Regions from separate parts of the Cedecea sp. genome, predicted to be linked through region 3. Evidence: predicted binding sites of a transcription regulator. Region 3 holds the regulator's gene; each other region holds the start of a gene.
What was found. The regulator CRP, encoded in region 3, controls carbon source genes, mostly activating them, when cyclic AMP is high. The targets are predictions, from matches to a motif close to ATGTGANNNNNNTCACAT.

Region 1 (5,743 bases), on a different contig from region 3:
GCCAGGACTGGCACCCGGCAAAGCATGGAAGTTTCGCCAGTACACAAGGGGCTGCCCCCTTCACGGAGGGCACGCTCGACGGCCTGACGCAAACCTGGTGGCCCGATCACTGCGTCCAGAACAGCGAAGGTGCAAAACTTCACCCGCTGCTGAAAGCGTCCGGCATCGATAAGATCGTCTATAAAGGCCAAAATCCGGCTATCGACAGCTACAGCGCGTTTTTCGATAACGGCCATCGACAGCAAACAGAACTGGATGCCTGGCTGCACGAGCAGGGCATCCGCAGCCTGGTGGTGTTGGGGCTGGCAACGGATTTCTGCGTTAAGTTTACCGTGCTGGACGCTCTGAAGCTGGGTTATGAAGTCACCGTCATCACCGATGGCTGCCGTGGCGTGAACCTGCGTCCCCAAAGCAGCCTGGAGGCATTTCAGGAGATGGCGGTTGAGGGCGCAACGTTAATGACCTTCGCCGATTTTACCTGCCAATAGACTTTACCTGCCAATAATTGTAGGGGCGGCTCCCCGCCCCGCACTTTTGTATCGATTCCGCTCACACTCTACGCTTTTTTTACTCGCCCTCGACTGGGAGCGCTCTCATAATAATATTCAGTGAATTTATTCAGCACGTTAGCTGATTTCGCTTTCCGCCGTTTTCGTCTGTTAAGCGTGGCCGGGGAGCTTTTATGTTGTGCCCGTCAAAGAGGAATCATTATGTCATTCACACGTAAAATGTTACCACTGGTGGCCGCGGTGACGCTCGCCTGCAGCGGCGTTGCGCAGGCTGAATCTTTGCTTTCCGTGGGTTACTTCAACGGCGGCGGCGACGTTACTGCCGGCCCCGGGGGGGATATCAATAAGCTTGATGTGCGCCAGATTACCCACCTCAATTACTCCTTTGGCCTGATTTATAACGACGAGAAAGGCGAAACCAACGAAGCCCTGAAAGACGCGTCAAAGCTCCATCAAATCTATCTTTCCCCCAAAGTTATCTCTGACCTTGAAACCCTCCCGACGCTGCGGAAACAGAATCCACAGCTGAAAATATTGCTGTCGGTGGGCGGCTGGGGCGCGCGTGGTTTCTCTGCCGCTGCGGCAACGCCTGAAAACCGTGCGGTGTTTATCCGCTCCGTACAGGAAGTGATGGATAAGTATGGCCTGGACGGGATCGATCTCGACTGGGAGTTCCCGGTCAACGGCGCGTGGGGGCTGGTTGATAAGCTCGACGCGGACCGGGATAACTTCACCGCCCTGCTGAAAGAGCTGCGTAAAGCCGTGGGCGATAAAAAACTGGTTACTATTGCCGTCGGGGCCAACGCCGAAAGCCCGAAAAGCTGGGTTGATGTGAAGGCCATTGCGCCGGTGCTGAACTACATCAACCTGATGACCTACGACATGGCGTACGGCACGCAGTACTTCAACTCGAATCTTTATGATTCGAAAAAATGGCCGACGGTGGCCGAAGCCGACAAATACAGCGCTGACTTCGTGGTGAATAACTACCTGGCCGCCGGGCTGAAACCGCAGCAGATGAACCTGGGCATCGGCTTCTATGGCCGCGTACCTAAGCGCGCCGTAGAGCCAGGCATCGACTGGTCAAAACCCGATGCGCAGAAAAACCCTGTAACGCAGCCCTACTTCGGTGAACGCGAGCTGGAGCTGTTTAAAACCGCGCTGGGCGTGGATTTGACGAAAGACACTTACGTCAAATATAACGACCTGGTAAAGAAGATGCTGAACGATCCTCACAAGCGCTTTACCGAAGAGTGGGATGACGACGCGAAGGTGCCGTACCTGACGCTGAAGTCTGCTGAAGGTAAACCGCTGTTCGCGATTTCTTACGAGAACCCGCGCTCGGTGAAGATCAAAGCCGAGTACATCAAAGAAAAAGGCCTGGGCGGCGCGATGTTCTGGGAGTACGGCGCGGATGACAACAATCAGTTGGCGAAGCAGCTCGCCGAGTCACTGGGCATTGATCACGCTAAATAATCAGTAACACGATAAAAAATAAGGGAGGCGATAAAGCCTCCCTTTTTACTTATTGCAGCTTCATGGTCACAAACGGCGCGGGCTCGATGCCAAACTCCGCTTTCAGCTGCTGCTTGCTCTTCATCACCATCTGGCCGTTGGTGTCGATGGTCATGTGCTGCGCATCCGTGTTGTGGCGCGCCTGCCACAGCATCACCAGCTGCAGGCTATTGTCCTTCTGCTCCGGGGTTAACGCCACGCCGTCGGGCCATTTACCCAGTTCGACGGCCGTCGTCAGACGCTGGTAAATCTCCGGCGTCATCACGCTTAACATCTCATCCAAATTGCTCATTTTTCACCCCGCAGAGGAATAATTAGCTGAATCGATTCTTCAACCATCAACCTGCTCGCCGTTTTGCTCATCTGTAAAGCTAAGAGAAGCAGAATTGACGCAATAACGTTCACCGGTTGGCTGAGGGCCGTCCGGGAACACATGGCCAAGATGCGCATCGCAGGTACCGCAGCGAATTTCAACGCGTTCCATACCGTGGGAGTTATCGGTCAGATAGCGGATAGCGTCCGGATTAACCGGCTCGTAAAAGCTAGGCCAGCCGCAGCCGGAGTCATATTTCGTTTCCGAAAGAAACAGCGGCGCGTCGCACACCAGGCAGTGATAAATCCCGTCGCGTTTGTTATGCAGTAAACGCCCTGAATACGGGGGTTCTGTGCCGTGCTTCTGGGTCACGTAATATTGCATCTCACTGAGGTTTTTCTTATTTGAATCAGGGGGTAATTGATTAGACATAGGCGTACATCTCGGTCAGTTCAATTGGGACAGCTCACGGCACCATTCTAACAAAAAATTAACAACGCCGTGCTGGTTTTTGTTCTAAACTTAGGCCTGAAATTCTGGCACGGCACAAAGCGTGACGTGAATCACATTATTGTTGGGACTGGCGTTTAAAATCCCCCGCATCGTCCCCATTTGGATTTAAGCCCAAAAGGAAGCGTGAGGCGTTCAGTCGTACAAACCCTGGTCACAGGATTGATTTGTCGCAATGATTGACACGATTCCGCTTGACGCTGCGTAAGGTTTTTGTAATTTTACAGCCAACCTTTTATTCACTAAAAAATAGCTGGTGGAATACTATGACTATCAAAGTAGGTATCAACGGTTTTGGTCGTATCGGCCGTATCGTTTTCCGTGCTGCTCAGGAACGTTCTGACATCGAAATCGTTGCAATCAACGACCTGTTAGACGCTGACTATATGGCTTACATGCTGAAGTACGACTCAACTCACGGTCGTTTCAACGGTACTGTTGAAGTTAAAGACGGCAACCTGGTTGTTAACGGTAAAACTATCCGTGTTACCGCAGAACGTGACCCGGCTAACCTGAAGTGGAACGAAGTGAACGTTGACGTTGTTGCTGAAGCAACGGGTCTGTTCCTGACTGACGAAACCGCGCGTAAGCACATCACTGCTGGCGCGAAAAAAGTTGTTCTGACTGGTCCTTCCAAAGACAACACCCCAATGTTCGTTCGCGGTGCTAACTTCGAAAAATACGCTGGCCAGGACATCGTTTCCAACGCATCCTGCACCACCAACTGCCTGGCACCACTGGCTAAAGTTATCAACGACAACTTCGGTATCGTTGAAGGCCTGATGACCACCGTTCACGCTACCACCGCGACTCAGAAAACCGTTGATGGCCCGTCTCACAAAGACTGGCGCGGCGGCCGCGGCGCAGCTCAGAACATCATCCCTTCTTCTACCGGTGCTGCTAAAGCGGTAGGCGTTGTACTGCCAGAGCTGAAAGGCAAACTGACCGGTATGGCGTTCCGCGTTCCTACCCCTAACGTGTCCGTTGTTGACCTGACCGTTCGTCTGGAAAAAGCTGCTTCTTACGAAGAAATTAAGAAAGCAATCAAAGCTGCTTCCGAAGGCGCAATGAAAGGCGTTCTGGGCTACACCGAAGATGACGTAGTTTCTACCGACTTCAACGGCGAAGTACTGACTTCCGTGTTCGATGCTAAAGCAGGTATCGCACTGAACGACAACTTTGTGAAACTGGTTTCCTGGTACGACAACGAAACTGGCTACTCCAACAAAGTACTGGATCTGATTGCTCACATCTCCAAATAAGTTGAGATGAGAACCTGATCCTATGGGGCGACTTCGGTCGCCCTTTTTTTTGCCTGAAAGACCCAGGACTGAGGAAATAAGAAATGATTAATAAAATTTTTGCACTTCCGGTCGTCGAACAAATTACCCCCTCCCTTACCCGCCGCGTAAACGATGAGCTGGACGTCATCGTGGTCGATCATCCACAGGTGCGGGCGTCCTTCGCGCTTCAGGGCGCTCACCTGCTCTCCTGGCAGCCTGTCGGAGAAGATGAAGTGCTGTGGCTGAGCGACATCACGCCTTTCCATAAAGGGAAAGCGCTGCGCGGCGGCGTACCGATTTGCTGGCCATGGTTTGGCCCGGCGGAAAAGGCTGGCCTGCCAGCGCACGGCTTTGCCCGTAACCTGCCGTGGACGCTGAGCGCGCACAACGAAGACGCCAACGGCGTGGTCCTGACCTTTGAGCTGCATAACAACGAAGAAACGCTGAAACTGTGGCCGCATGAGTTCACGCTGTATGCCCGCTTCAAGTTAGGGAAAACCTGCGAAATTGAGCTGGAAGCGCACGGTGAGTTCGAAACCACTTCGGCCCTGCACACCTACTTCAACGTCGGCGATATCGCAGATGTGAAAGTCAGCGGCCTCGGCAAGCCTTACATCGATAAGGTACTGAATGAAGCGGCTGGCCAGCTTACCGACGGCGTGCAGACCTTCCCGGACCGCACCGATCGCCTCTACCTGGAGCCGGAGGAGTGCAGCGTCATTCACGACGCAAGCAGCCTGAAACGCACCCTGAACGTGGTTCATCACCATCATTACAACGTGGTGGGCTGGAACACGGGTCCGGCGCTGTCCATTTCGATGGGTGATATGCCGGATGACGGCTACAAAACCTTCGTCTGCGTAGAGACCGCCTGCGCGTCTAAAAAGCAAAAAGCCAGCGCGGAGAAACCGACTCGCCTGAGCCAGACCATCAGCGTGGCGAAGAAAGGCTAAGCGGGTTTCACCCGCTTAGGGCAAAGGCGGTAAGCCTCTGCACCACAGAAAAGCAAACGGGGCGCAAGCGCCCCGTTTTAGTGCATGACTTGCACCCATTAGAAGCTGTAGTTCACACCCGTCAGCAGCACGCCGGTCCAGTTACTGTCGACCATTGGGCTGTCGGTCACTTCTTTGGACAGGCGCATGTAGCGACCCATACCAAATACATTCCAGTCTGCGTTCAGCTTGTAGTTGACGGACAGCTCAACGTATGGCGACCAGCTGTTGCCGGCGTCATATTCGTTCAGGCCACTCCGGTTCGCTTCTTTGCCGCTTACGCCGTAGTAGTAATCGTTCTGTTTCTTGCTGTCCCAGACAACACCCACGCCCGGCGTCAGCGTCAGGCTATCGGCGTTGTAGCGGTACAGCCAGGCGGTATCCCAGGTGATGCCGTTGCTGTTGTCGAGGATATCCCCGGCCAGCACAGTACGCAGGAAACCATAATCCGTGTTATGCACCCAGGAAAGGCCAGCCATCACGGTAGAATGGCGGTAATCCAGCGCGCGCATACTGTCGTAGTTGCTGTCTTTCGGCCTGAAATGCAGCGGCGAGTAGTAGGCGGTCACGGAGAGCTTGTCGGCTTCGTCATTCCACAGGTAGTAACCCGCGTTGAAGCCG
Region 2 (5,743 bases), on a different contig from region 3:
CGATGCCGAGCTTTTCCGCGTACTGAGGCAGCAGCGACTGGAACATCGGCGACTTGAGCAGGTTACCCAGCATCAGCGCATGCACCGTGATGCCGTATTCCGCCAGATCCAGCGCTAAAGACTGCGTCAGCCCCACGCCGCCAAACTTCGCCGCGCTGTAGCCGGAGTTATGCTTGCTGCCCACTTTGCCGGACTTCGAGTTGATCTGGATGATGCGGCCTTTGATGCCGTCACGGATCATCAGGCGCGAGAACTCTCTGGCGCACAGGAAGTAGCCCACCAGGTTCACCTGCAGCGAACGATCAAAATCCCCCAGCGCGAAATCGCCAATAAACGCCGCTTTGGCGATGCCCGCGCTGTAAACCAGCAGGTCAACCTGGCCGAAAATCTCATCCACGCCGTGGGCCAGGGCGGTAACGCTTTGCTCGCTGGTGGCGTCAGAGCCAAATCCCCAGGCGGTGCCTGGCCCGTACTGCTCGTTTATCTCCTGCGCCACGCGGGCGGCTTTCTCACTTTGGATATCCACTACGGCGACTTTGTAGCCTTCCTGGGCCAGCCCATGGCAGAGAAACGCCCCGAGCGTTTGCCCTCCACCGATGACAACGGCAACCTGATTCATACTTCACTCCTTTTCTTTAAAGACAATGTTTATGCGACAAACTTCAGCCGACAGCCCGGCTCAATGCCCTGCGGCAGCGGGCCGTTGACGTGAACGGTGCCCGGATATTCCGCCTGCGCCTCACCGTCGAAGCGCAGGGTGATGTGCCCCAGCTCCTGCAAATTCTGCTGCGCGACGTCCCCGACGGCGGTCACGGCGTAATGCTGGCCGTTAAGTTCAAAACCGATGCCCGGCTTAAGCTTGCCGGTGAGTTCGCCGTGGCAGTGGATAAAGCAGTAATCCTGAATATCCGCCGGCGCGCCTTCCCGAAAGGTAATCAGCATGTTGTCTTCCAGCGCCTCACGCGCGCATCGACCAATGTGGGTGATGGTGGTCTGGTAAATGGTTTGCATGATGTGCTTCCTTATTGATAGATGAAGCCGGACACCAGCCAGGCAATAAGCACGGTGGGCGCGCCCGTTAGAAAACGCCCGACCAGCACGGAAGGAACGCCGACGCGCACCGTGTCCTGCCTGGCTTCAGCCAGCGACAGGCCAACCGGAATAAAATCGCAGGCGGCCTGGGCATTAATCGCAAACAGCGCGGGCAGCGCCAGGTGAGGCGGGATATGCCCCTGACCAATCTGTACGCCAATCAACACGCCGATGACCTGCGCGATGACCGCGCCCGGGCCGAGGAAAGGTGAAAGTAGGGGAAACGAACAAATCAGCGCGAGGGTAATCAGGCCGACAGGATTGTTGGCCAGCGGAGCCAGGCCATGCGCAATCCAGTCGCCCAGCCCGGAAGCCATGATGATGCCAATCAGCGCCGAAACGAACGCCATAAAAGGCAGAATCGTTTTCAGAACCGTATCGATAGTGTCGCGCCCGGCCTGGAACAGCACGGCGACGGCGGAGCCCATTCCCATGCCCACTTTTGCCAGCAGGCCGTCGCTTTGTTCGGTAATTTTTTTGCTGGTGTCGTAGTCGCGTGCCGGGGCTTTTTTCGGCCCGGCCTGCGGCTCGCCCTGGGCCCAGGTGATGTTTTCTTCCCTGACGCCTGAGACATAAATATCCTCCACGATGTATTGCGCCATTGGCCCGGATTTCCCGGTCGCATGGATATTAATGGTCGGAATGCGCCGTTTAGGGTAGAGCCCGCAGCGCAGCGTGCCGCCGCAGTCGATGATGGCCATGGCGATCTCGGCCTCCGGAGGTTCGCCGTCTTTAAAACCGTCTACTGCCTCGCAGCCGGTCATTTCACTGAGCTTATCCACTATTGCCGGACGGGTCCCCGCGGTGATGTATACGATCTTCTTGCTGGGATCGACCGGGATCATCAACGGGCCGCCCCATCCGCCCTGGCCTTTTTCAATACGAATGCTTTGAGTCATGATTTTTCCTTAGAGACGTACCTGACGTTCCAGCTCGATGCCCATTTTTTTCTCGAAAATGGAGGTGGTGAGATCGGTTATCCAGCCGCGGAAGAAGTTGGTGACCAGCCCGACCAGCAGATAGCTCACCGCGAGCGGCGCCAGCGGCAGGCCTAGCGTCGTTAACCCGCTGGCTATCCCCAGATAAACAAACAGCTCGCCGGGGTTGATGTGGGGAAACAAACCGTTCATCGAATGGCAGCTATACGATGCGGCTGCGTAATAGCTCGGTTTGTACTTCTCAGGCATAAAGCGGCCAAGGCTTAGCGTCATTGGGTTGCAAAACACAAAGGTGCCGATGCAGGGAAGCAAGAGGTAACGCGATACGGGGTTGCCGGCGCAGCGTTGCGCCATGCGTTCAATGCGGTGCTGGCCGATGAAGTTAATCAGCGCGTTCATTATCACCAGCAGGCTTATCAGCAGAGGAAGAATGCCGGTCACCATGCCGGTAAAGACCTCACCGCCTTTCTGAAACAGGCCAATAAACCATTCCGCCCCATGGGTAATCATGTCGATCATTTTTAGCTCCTGTAGGGTTATGTGCTCACCGTTGATCCCGGTGATGGCTCATATTAATCATTTTGAAACCTGTAAATATGTTATTTAGATCTCAATGTGAAATATAAATCTGTCGATTTGAAAGATTTCTGGGTGTAAAAGAATCGGTGAAACTTTTGCTTTGCTGACTGAGGGGGGGGAAAGGAGGTCGATTGAGGGTTCGTTTATCCCGAGGTGTAAAACAGAAATTTACAAGGTCGGCTCGGTAGATTATGTTATGTTATAACGAAACAATATTGGTGCCGGTATGTCCGCTGTTGCTCCCTCTTCCTTATTCAGCCTTTCCGGGCTGCTGCGCGTGGCCCTTGTGGCATTGCTGATCCTCGTTTTGTGGGGCGCCATTCACTGGGCGGTCATCCTGCCATGATCGAATTGAAGAACCTTGAGCTGGGCTACTACGGCAATGTGGTTGTGTCGGCTATTAGCGGCCACTTTAAGAGGGGCAGCATGACCGCGGTGATCGGGGCTAACGGCTGCGGTAAATCGACGCTGTTAAAAACCTTAGCCGGGCTGCTGCCGCCAATTTCCGGCAGCGTGACCTTTCAGGACAATGTTCGCCCACGCATTGCCTGGCTGCCACAGCTGGGGGAGATGGACAGGCAGTTTCCCGCCACGGTTTATGACGTGGTTTGCATGGGAAGTTGGCCGGGGCGCGGGCTGTTTTCTGGCCTGCACCGTAAGCACCGCGAACGCGTGATGGAAGCGATTGAGCGTGTGGGCTTAACCGAGCATTACCTGCGCCCGATTGATGTTCTTTCCGGAGGGCAGTTTCAGCGTATGCTGTTTGCCCGTGTGTTGGTACAGGAAGCGCCGTTGGTACTGCTTGATGAGCCCTTTACCGGCGTGGATGCACAGACCAGCGAATTTTTGATGGAACTGATGTGCCAGATGCATCGGGATGGCAAGACGCTTATTAGCGTGCTGCATAACAACGAGCTGGTGCGCCGCCACTTTCCTGACGTGCTGCTGCTTACCCCGGATGGCTACCAGTGGGGCAACGCCGATGAAGCGTTGGCTCAGTATGCTTCCTTTCGCCCACGCCTGGTACAAACCGCATGATTTATCACCTTTTTATTGAGCCCTTTGTGGCCTACGGGTTTATGCGTCGTGCGCTGGTGGCTTGCCTGTCGCTTTCATTAAGTACCGTTCCGCTTGGGATCTTTTTACTGTTGCGCCGCATGAGCCTGGTGGGGGATGCGCTTTCCCACGCCATTTTGCCCGGCGTCGCCGTGGGCTATTTAGTGGCCGGCATGTCGCTGGTGGCGATGGGCGTCGGAGGTTTTGTCGCCGGGGTGCTGGTGGCTTTGCTTTCCGGCTGGGTGAGTGCGCGGACGCCGTTAAAAGAAGATGCCAGCTTTGCCGGCTTCTACCTTGGCTCGCTGGCGCTCGGCGTAACGTTGATTTCTTTGCGCGGTTCAAGCGTTGACCTGCTACACCTCCTGTTTGGCTCGATTCTCGCCGTTGATGGCGAGGCCATTAAGTTTGTGGGCCTGATTGCGAGCGTGACGCTGATTGCGCTGGCGTTGCTCTATCGCGGGCTGGTGATGGAGTCGTTTGACCGCAGCTTTTTACAGGTGAACAATCGGCTGCTGCCGTCGCTGATCCACGGCACGTTTCTGGCGCTGCTGGTGCTCAACCTGGTGGCGGGTTTCCAGATCCTCGGTACATTAATGTCCGTCGGCCTCATGATGCTGCCCGCCATTGCCGCGCGCTGCTGGGCTAAGACATTGCCGGGTTCGATCGCGCTTGCCGTCGCGTGTGGCCTGATTTGCGCCTGGTTAGGGCTGGTGTGGTCTTTCTATGCCTCGTTACCCGCCGGGCCGGCCATCGTGCTCACCGCGAGTGTCGCATTTTTTATCTCAATACTTTTCGGACCGCGCAGCGTGCTTGCAGGGAGCCTGCTGCGTAGGAAATTGGCAATCATAAAGGGGGTTAAATGAAACGTTTAGGGATAGGTATTGCGCTGGCTCTGGCGCTCTCCAGCCAGATGGCTGCAGCGAAAACGCTGAATGTAGTGGCAAGTTTTACCGTGCTGGCCGACATGGCTAAACAGGTTGGCGGTGACCATGTGAAGGTCACCAGCCTGGTGGGGCCGGACGGCGACCCGCATAGCTTCGAGCCGTCGCCAAAAGACAGCGTGGCGCTTCGCAACGCAGATGTGGTTATCGTTAGCGGGCTCGGCATGGAAGGGTGGATGGATCGCCTGGTGACGGCGTCCGGCTACAAAGGCAAAGTTATCGTCGCTTCACAGGGGATTAACACCCGCAGCATGGAAGAAGACGGCAAATCGATTACTGATCCACATGCCTGGAACAGCGCGGCAAACGGGGCGGTTTATGCTCAGAACATTGCCGCCGCATTGATCGCTGCTGATCCTGAAGATGCTGCCGCAATCCGCAGTAGCGGTGACAGCTATGCAGCACGCCTGAAGCAACTCGATAGCTGGGCGAAAAAACGCTTTGCGGACGTACCGCAGACTAAACGCAAAGTTCTGACCAGCCATGATGCATTCGGTTACTTTGGCGAGGCTTATGGTGTGACGTTCCTGGCGCCGGTGGGCTTTTCTACTGAAGCCCAGGCTAGCGCCAGCGATGTTGCCTCTTTAATTAAACAGCTGAAAGAGGAACACATCTCTACCTACTTCATCGAAAACCAGACCGACCCGCGCCTGGTGAAACAAATTGCCAGCGCGACCGGCGCCAAGCCTGGCGGTGAGCTTTATCCTGAGGCACTTTCTGGCCCCGGCGGCCCGGCAAGCTCCTACGAAAAGGCGTTCAAACATAACGTGAACACCATCGCCGACAGCATGAAATAGCATTAAATCCGGCCAGCCCCCGCTGGCCGTTTCATTTCTGGAATCCCTCCCGAGTATCCCGATGTAATCCCCTGCAACGCCCGTAAAGTGCTATCGTGTTGGGTAATGATATGTCTACAATCGGAGCCAGCATGACAGACAGCGCATTGTTTGAGCTAAGCAAGCGGGTAGGGAATGCCCTCGGGCAGCTTGGGGCCACCGTGACCACCGCAGAGTCCTGTACCGGCGGCTGGATAGCGAAAGTGATTACCGACGTGTCGGGGAGTTCAGCCTGGTTTGAGCGAGGCTTTGTGACCTACAGCAACGAAGCCAAGCATCAGCTGATCGGCGTAAATGCGCT
Region 3 (5,743 bases):
ACAAGGCTTTTCGCGCGTTTATCAGCACTACCTGCTGAACCTGCTGAAAAAAAATGCCGCCCGCAAGCTGAAGAGCTACCCGGGTTCACTGCCTATCGACCTGCGTAAACTTAAAAGCCTGCGCCGTATTCGCGAGTTCGACGACCTGATCACCTCAAAAATTCACGGCTTTGCCGACGCACTGGACTACTATCGCCAGTGCAGCGCCATGCCGCTCTTGCCGGACATTGCCTCGCCAACGCTGATTATTCACGCCAAAGACGATCCGTTTATGGACCACCACGTGATCCCGGACCGCGAAACGCTGCCGCCGAATATCCACTATCAGCTCACCACCTATGGCGGTCACGTTGGCTTCGTTGGCGGCACGCCGCTGCGCCCACAGATGTGGCTTGAGCAGCGCATTCCTGACTGGCTAACCCGCTTCCTGGACCACTGAAATGATCATTCCCTGGCAAGATCTCGCCCCTGAAACCCTCGACAGTTTGATTGAATCTTTTGTATTACGCGAAGGCACCGATTATGGTGAGCAGGAGCGCTCGCTGACGCAAAAAGTCGCCGACGTGAAGCGCCAGTTGCAAAGCGGCGAAGCCGTGCTGGTTTGGTCTGAACTCCATGAAACGGTAAATATTATGCCGCGCGGGCAGTTTCGTGGCTGACCGCTAACCGGCGGGGTGATCTATACTGGCTGAAAAGTATAACAACCAGAAACCAGACCTTTTTCCGATCCCTCATGGAGTTGTCACCTTATGTCAGCCAAACACCCGGTTATTGCGGTAACAGGTTCCAGCGGCGCCGGAACCACCACCACCAGCCTTGCCTTCCGCAAGATTTTCCAGCAGCTCAATCTGCGTGCCGCCGAGGTTGAAGGCGACAGCTTCCACCGCTATACCCGCCCGGAAATGGATATGGCCATCCGCAAGGCGCGTGATGCGGGCCGCCACATCAGCTATTTTGGGCCAGAAGCCAACGACTTCGGTTTACTGGAACAAACCTTTATCGAATACGGCCAGAGCGGCAAAGGTCAATCACGTAAATATCTGCATACCTACGATGAAGCCGTGCCGTGGAACCAGGTGCCGGGTACCTTTACGCCGTGGCAGCCGCTGCCGGAACCAACCGACGTGCTGTTTTATGAAGGCCTGCACGGCGGCGTTGTCACCCCGCAACATAACGTAGCAGACTGCGTGGATTTGCTGGTTGGCGTGGTGCCTATTGTTAACCTGGAATGGATTCAGAAGCTGGTTCGCGACACCGGCGAGCGCGGCCATTCGCGGGAAGCGGTGATGGACTCCGTCGTGCGTTCGATGGACGATTACATCAACTTCATTACGCCGCAGTTCTCACGCACCCATATTAACTTCCAGCGCGTCCCGACGGTGGATACCTCTAACCCGTTTGCCGCACGTGCCATTCCGTCGCTGGACGAAAGCTTCGTGGTTATCCATTTCCGCGGGCTGGACGATATCGACTTCCCTTATCTGCTGGCGATGCTGCAAGGATCGTTTATCTCCCACATCAACACTCTGGTGGTGCCTGGCGGGAAAATGGGGCTGGCGATGGAGCTGATTATGGGGCCGCTGGTGCAGCGACTGGCGGAAGGCAGGAAGATTGCCTGATTCGGCAGAGGCGGCGTGAATGCCGCCTTTTTGATCTTTATGCTTCGATCACTTCATAGCTGTGGGTAATGTTTGCCGCTTTCCCAAGCATCAGCGCTACCGAACAATACTTTTCAGCAGAAAGATCGACCGCGCGCGATACGGCGCTATCCTTCAGCTCTTTTCCGGTAACCACAAAGTGCAGATTAATATGGGTGAACAGGCGCGGCGCTTCTTCACGGCGCTCAGAGGTCAGCTTGACTTCACAATCCATCACGTCGTGGCGACCTTTTTGCAAAATCGACACCACGTCAATGGCGCTACAGCCGCCCGCCGCCATCAGCAGCATTTCCATTGGGCTTGGCGCTTTATCACCAGAATTACCGTCCATCAAGATCTGGTGGCCAGAAGCGGACTCCCCGAGGAAGGTCATGCCTTCCACCCATTTAACACGTGCCTGCATTTTGCCTACTCCTGTTGAGAAAATATTCTTTCAGATTACGCGTCTACGTCAAAACTGGCAACGTAAGGCGATCCAAGTCATGCTGAAACGAGACAAGACAAGACACTTACCAAAAGCTATGCTAAAACAATTCGGATGCTGCTGCGATACAGAGACGTTTATGCCGCAAGCAGAGGAAACGACTAATTACAGGCCGCAGGATTGACCTGCCCGCCAGTTCCCAGGGTATGGGAAAATTTCACGATTGCAACGCCAGACAAGAGGTTCCGAGTCTTGTCTTTGGTAGCCAGTTTATAACAGAGGATAACCGCGCATGGTGCTTGGCAAACCGCAAACAGACCCGACTCTCGAATGGTTCTTGTCTCATTGCCACATTCATAAGTATCCGTCGAAGAGCACGCTGATTCACCAGGGTGAAAAGGCGGAGACGCTGTATTACATCGTCAAAGGCTCCGTAGCTGTTCTGATTAAAGATGAAGAAGGCAAGGAGATGATCCTTTCTTATCTGAATCAGGGTGATTTCATTGGTGAATTAGGCTTGTTCGAAGAAGGTCAGGAGCGTAGCGCCTGGGTTCGTGCCAAGACAGCCTGTGAAGTAGCTGAAATTTCCTATAAAAAATTCCGTCAGCTGATTCAGGTCAACCCGGACATCCTGATGCGTCTGTCTTCCCAGATGGCACGCCGCCTGCAGGTTACCTCCGAGAAAGTCGGCAACCTCGCCTTCCTGGACGTGACCGGCCGCATCGCACAGACGCTGCTGAACCTGGCTAAACAGCCGGACGCCATGACCCACCCGGACGGGATGCAGATTAAAATCACCCGCCAGGAAATCGGTCAGATCGTGGGCTGCTCCCGCGAAACCGTTGGCCGTATTCTGAAAATGCTGGAAGACCAGAATCTCATTTCCGCACACGGTAAAACGATTGTCGTTTACGGCACGCGTTAATTAGCCCCATAAAGGCGTGTCGCTTCGGTAACACGCCTTTTTTGTCTCTACAATTCAGGCTATGTGGAAGAGATTAATTTATCACCCGGAAGTTAACTACGCGCTGCGGCAAACGCTGGTGCTGTGTCTACCCGTGGCTATCGGCCTGGTCCTCGACAGCCTGCAAAATGGCCTGCTTTTCTCGTTAGTGCCTGCCTGCTGCAACATTGCCGGGCTGGACACGCCGCATAAACGCTTCTTCAAACGTTTGATCATTGGCGGCGGCCTGTTCGCCGTCAGCAGCCTAATCATGCAGCTTCTGCTGCTTTATACCCACGTCCCGCTGCCTGCGATATTAATCGTTATGGCCCTGCTGCTCGGCGTCACGGCGGAAATAAGCTCACTGCATGCTCGCCTGCTGCCCGCGTCGCTGATTGCCGCAATCTTCACGCTCAGCATGGCTGGTAACATGCCTATCTGGAAACCGATGGTGCTCTATATCTCCGGCACCATCTGGTACGGCGCGTTCAACTGGTTCTGGTTCAGACTATGGCGTGAACAGCCGCTCAGAGAGTCGCTAAGCCTGCTGTACCGTCAGCTTGCGGACTACTGTGAGGCAAAATACAGCCTGCTGACCCAGCACACCGATCCGGAAAAAGCGCTGCCTCCCTTACTTGCCCGCCAGCAAAAAGCCGTCGACCTGATAACCATCTGCTACCAGCAGCTGCATATGCTGTCGGCTAACCAGCAAAACGGCTACAAGCGCCTGCTGCGCGCTTTCCAGGTCGCACTGGATTTGCAGGAACACATTTCGGTGAGCCTGCATCAGCCAGAAGAGGTTCAGAAGCTGGTCGAGCAAAGTCATGCGGAAGCCGTGATCCGCTGGAATGCCCAAACCATCGCCGCGCGCCTGCGGGTGCTGGCAGACGATATTCTCTATCACCGCTACCCGACGCGCTTTACCATGGACAAACAGATCGACGCCCTGGAAAAGATCGCCCGTCAGAACCCGGATAATCCGGTTGGTCAATTTTGTCACTACCATTTCAGCCGCATAGCCCGGGTGCTGAAAACCCAGCGTCCGCTGTACGTGAGGGATTTAATGGAAGACAGGGAACGCCGACTGCCTTTCTTCCCGGCGCTGAAAAACTACCTTTCTTTCAAATCATCGGCGCTGCGCAGCTCCGCACGCCTGGGCGTAATGCTGACGATTGCCAGCCTGCTTGGGTCTTTCTTACATCTGCCTAAACCGTACTGGATCCTGATGACGGTGATGTTCGTGACTCAAAACGGCTATGGCGCAACGCGGGTACGTATTGTGCACAGGGCGGCAGGCACCATGGCTGGGCTGTGTATCGCCGGTATTACCCTGCACTTCCACGTTCCGGACAGCTACACCCTACTGGCGATGCTGATGATTACCCTGGTGAGCTATCTGTTCATTCGCAAAAGCTACGGCTGGGCCACCATCGGCTTTACCGTTACGGCGGTATATACCCTGCAGCTCATTACCCTAAGCGCCGAAAGCTACATCATTCCGCGGCTTATCGACACGCTGCTCGGCTGCCTGATAGCCTTTGGCGGCATGATCTGGCTTTGGCCACAGTGGCAAACTGGCCTACTGCGTCAGAACGCCCACGACGCGCTCGAGGCCGATCAGGACGCCATTCGCCTGATACTGAGCAACGATCCGGAACCCACGCCGCTGGCCTGGCAACGCATGCGGGTCAACCAGGCACATAATGCGCTGTTTAACTCGCTCAACCAAGCGATGCAAGAGCCTGGGTTTAACTCTCATTATCTGGCAGACATGAAGCTCTGGGTGACCCACAGCCAGTTCATCGTCGAGCACATCAACGCCATGACCACTCTGGCACGTGAGCACAACATGCTCACGCCGGACCTGGCACAAAAGTATCTGCAGTCTTGTGAAATTGGCTTACAGCGCTGCCAGCAAAGGCTGGAGTACGACGGGCCTGGCGGGTCGAACGACGCCAATATTCTGGATTCAGACACGCTGCCCACGGGGCCGTTAAGCACCATGGAGCAGCATTTACAGCGGATTATTGGCCACCTGAACACCATGCATACCATCTCCTCGGTAGCCTGGCGCCAGCGGCCTCATCATGGGATCTGGCTGAGCCGCCGCCTGCGGCGCTCGGGTTAGTTTTAACCCGCCACCACGTGGGCAACCGCTTTGGCGAAGCGCTGCATTCCTTCCACGATATCCGCGTCATCAACGATAAGCGAAGGCGCGAAACGCATAACGTCCGGCCCGGCGTTCAACACCATCACGCCTTCTGCCGCGCCCGCATAGAGAAACTCGCGCGCGCGCCCTTTGTATTTCTCGTTAAGTTCTGCGCCAATCAACAGCCCCATGCCGCGAATGTCGCTAAACAGATCAAACTGCGCGTTGATCTTCTGCAGTTGTTCAACGAAAAGCTGACGTTTGGCCGCCACGCCTTTGAGAACTTCTGGCGTATTGATGATATCGAAAGCCGCCCCGGCCACTGCGCACGCCAGCGGATTACCGCCGTAGGTTGAACCGTGGCTGCCCACGTGAAATGCGGAAGCAATCTCATGGGTGGTCAGCATCGCGCTCACCGGGAAACCACCGCCGAGGGCTTTGGCGCTGGTCAGAATATCCGGGGTGACGCCGTAGTTAATGTAAGCAAACAGCTCACCCGTGCGCCCCATTCCAGACTGCACTTCATCAAACACCAGCAGCGCCTGGTGCTCATCACACAAATCACGCAG

Region 1: a site for CRP is predicted at 2,889-2,906, ahead of msrB (peptide-methionine (R)-S-oxide reductase MsrB). Genes of this name have one in related genera too.
Region 2: a site for CRP is predicted at 2,627-2,644, ahead of srlA (PTS glucitol/sorbitol transporter subunit IIC). Genes of this name have one in related genera too.

What each region holds. Positions count from the first base shown of each region.
Region 1 covers NZ_DASYBS010000051.1:29,967-35,709, forward strand. The annotation lists gene pncA (bifunctional nicotinamidase/pyrazinamidase) at 1-488, shown strand, start outside; gene VGM55_RS08385 (glycoside hydrolase family 18 protein) at 711-1,985, shown strand; gene VGM55_RS08390 (YeaC family protein) at 2,035-2,316, opposite strand; gene msrB (peptide-methionine (R)-S-oxide reductase MsrB) at 2,356-2,769, opposite strand; gene gapA (glyceraldehyde-3-phosphate dehydrogenase) at 3,114-4,109, shown strand; gene VGM55_RS08405 (D-hexose-6-phosphate mutarotase) at 4,193-5,083, shown strand; gene VGM55_RS08410 (MipA/OmpV family protein) at 5,182-5,743, opposite strand, start outside.
Region 2 covers NZ_DASYBS010000096.1:180,349-186,091, forward strand. The annotation lists gene srlD (sorbitol-6-phosphate dehydrogenase) at 1-619, opposite strand, end outside; gene srlB (PTS glucitol/sorbitol transporter subunit IIA) at 649-1,011, opposite strand; gene srlE (PTS glucitol/sorbitol transporter subunit IIB) at 1,023-1,991, opposite strand; gene srlA (PTS glucitol/sorbitol transporter subunit IIC) at 2,001-2,549, opposite strand; gene VGM55_RS15750 (metal ABC transporter ATP-binding protein) at 2,952-3,647, shown strand; gene VGM55_RS15755 (metal ABC transporter permease) at 3,644-4,528, shown strand; gene VGM55_RS15760 (metal ABC transporter substrate-binding protein) at 4,525-5,403, shown strand; gene pncC (nicotinamide-nucleotide amidase) at 5,535-5,743, shown strand, end outside.
Region 3 covers NZ_DASYBS010000153.1:13,720-19,462, forward strand. The annotation lists gene VGM55_RS24340 (hydrolase) at 1-439, shown strand, start outside; gene VGM55_RS24345 (YheU family protein) at 441-659, shown strand; gene VGM55_RS24350 (phosphoribulokinase) at 750-1,619, shown strand; gene VGM55_RS24355 (OsmC family protein) at 1,657-2,061, opposite strand; gene crp (cAMP-activated global transcriptional regulator CRP) at 2,375-3,007, shown strand; gene VGM55_RS24365 (YccS/YhfK family putative transporter) at 3,069-5,153, shown strand; gene argD (bifunctional acetylornithine/succinyldiaminopimelate transaminase) at 5,156-5,743, opposite strand, start outside.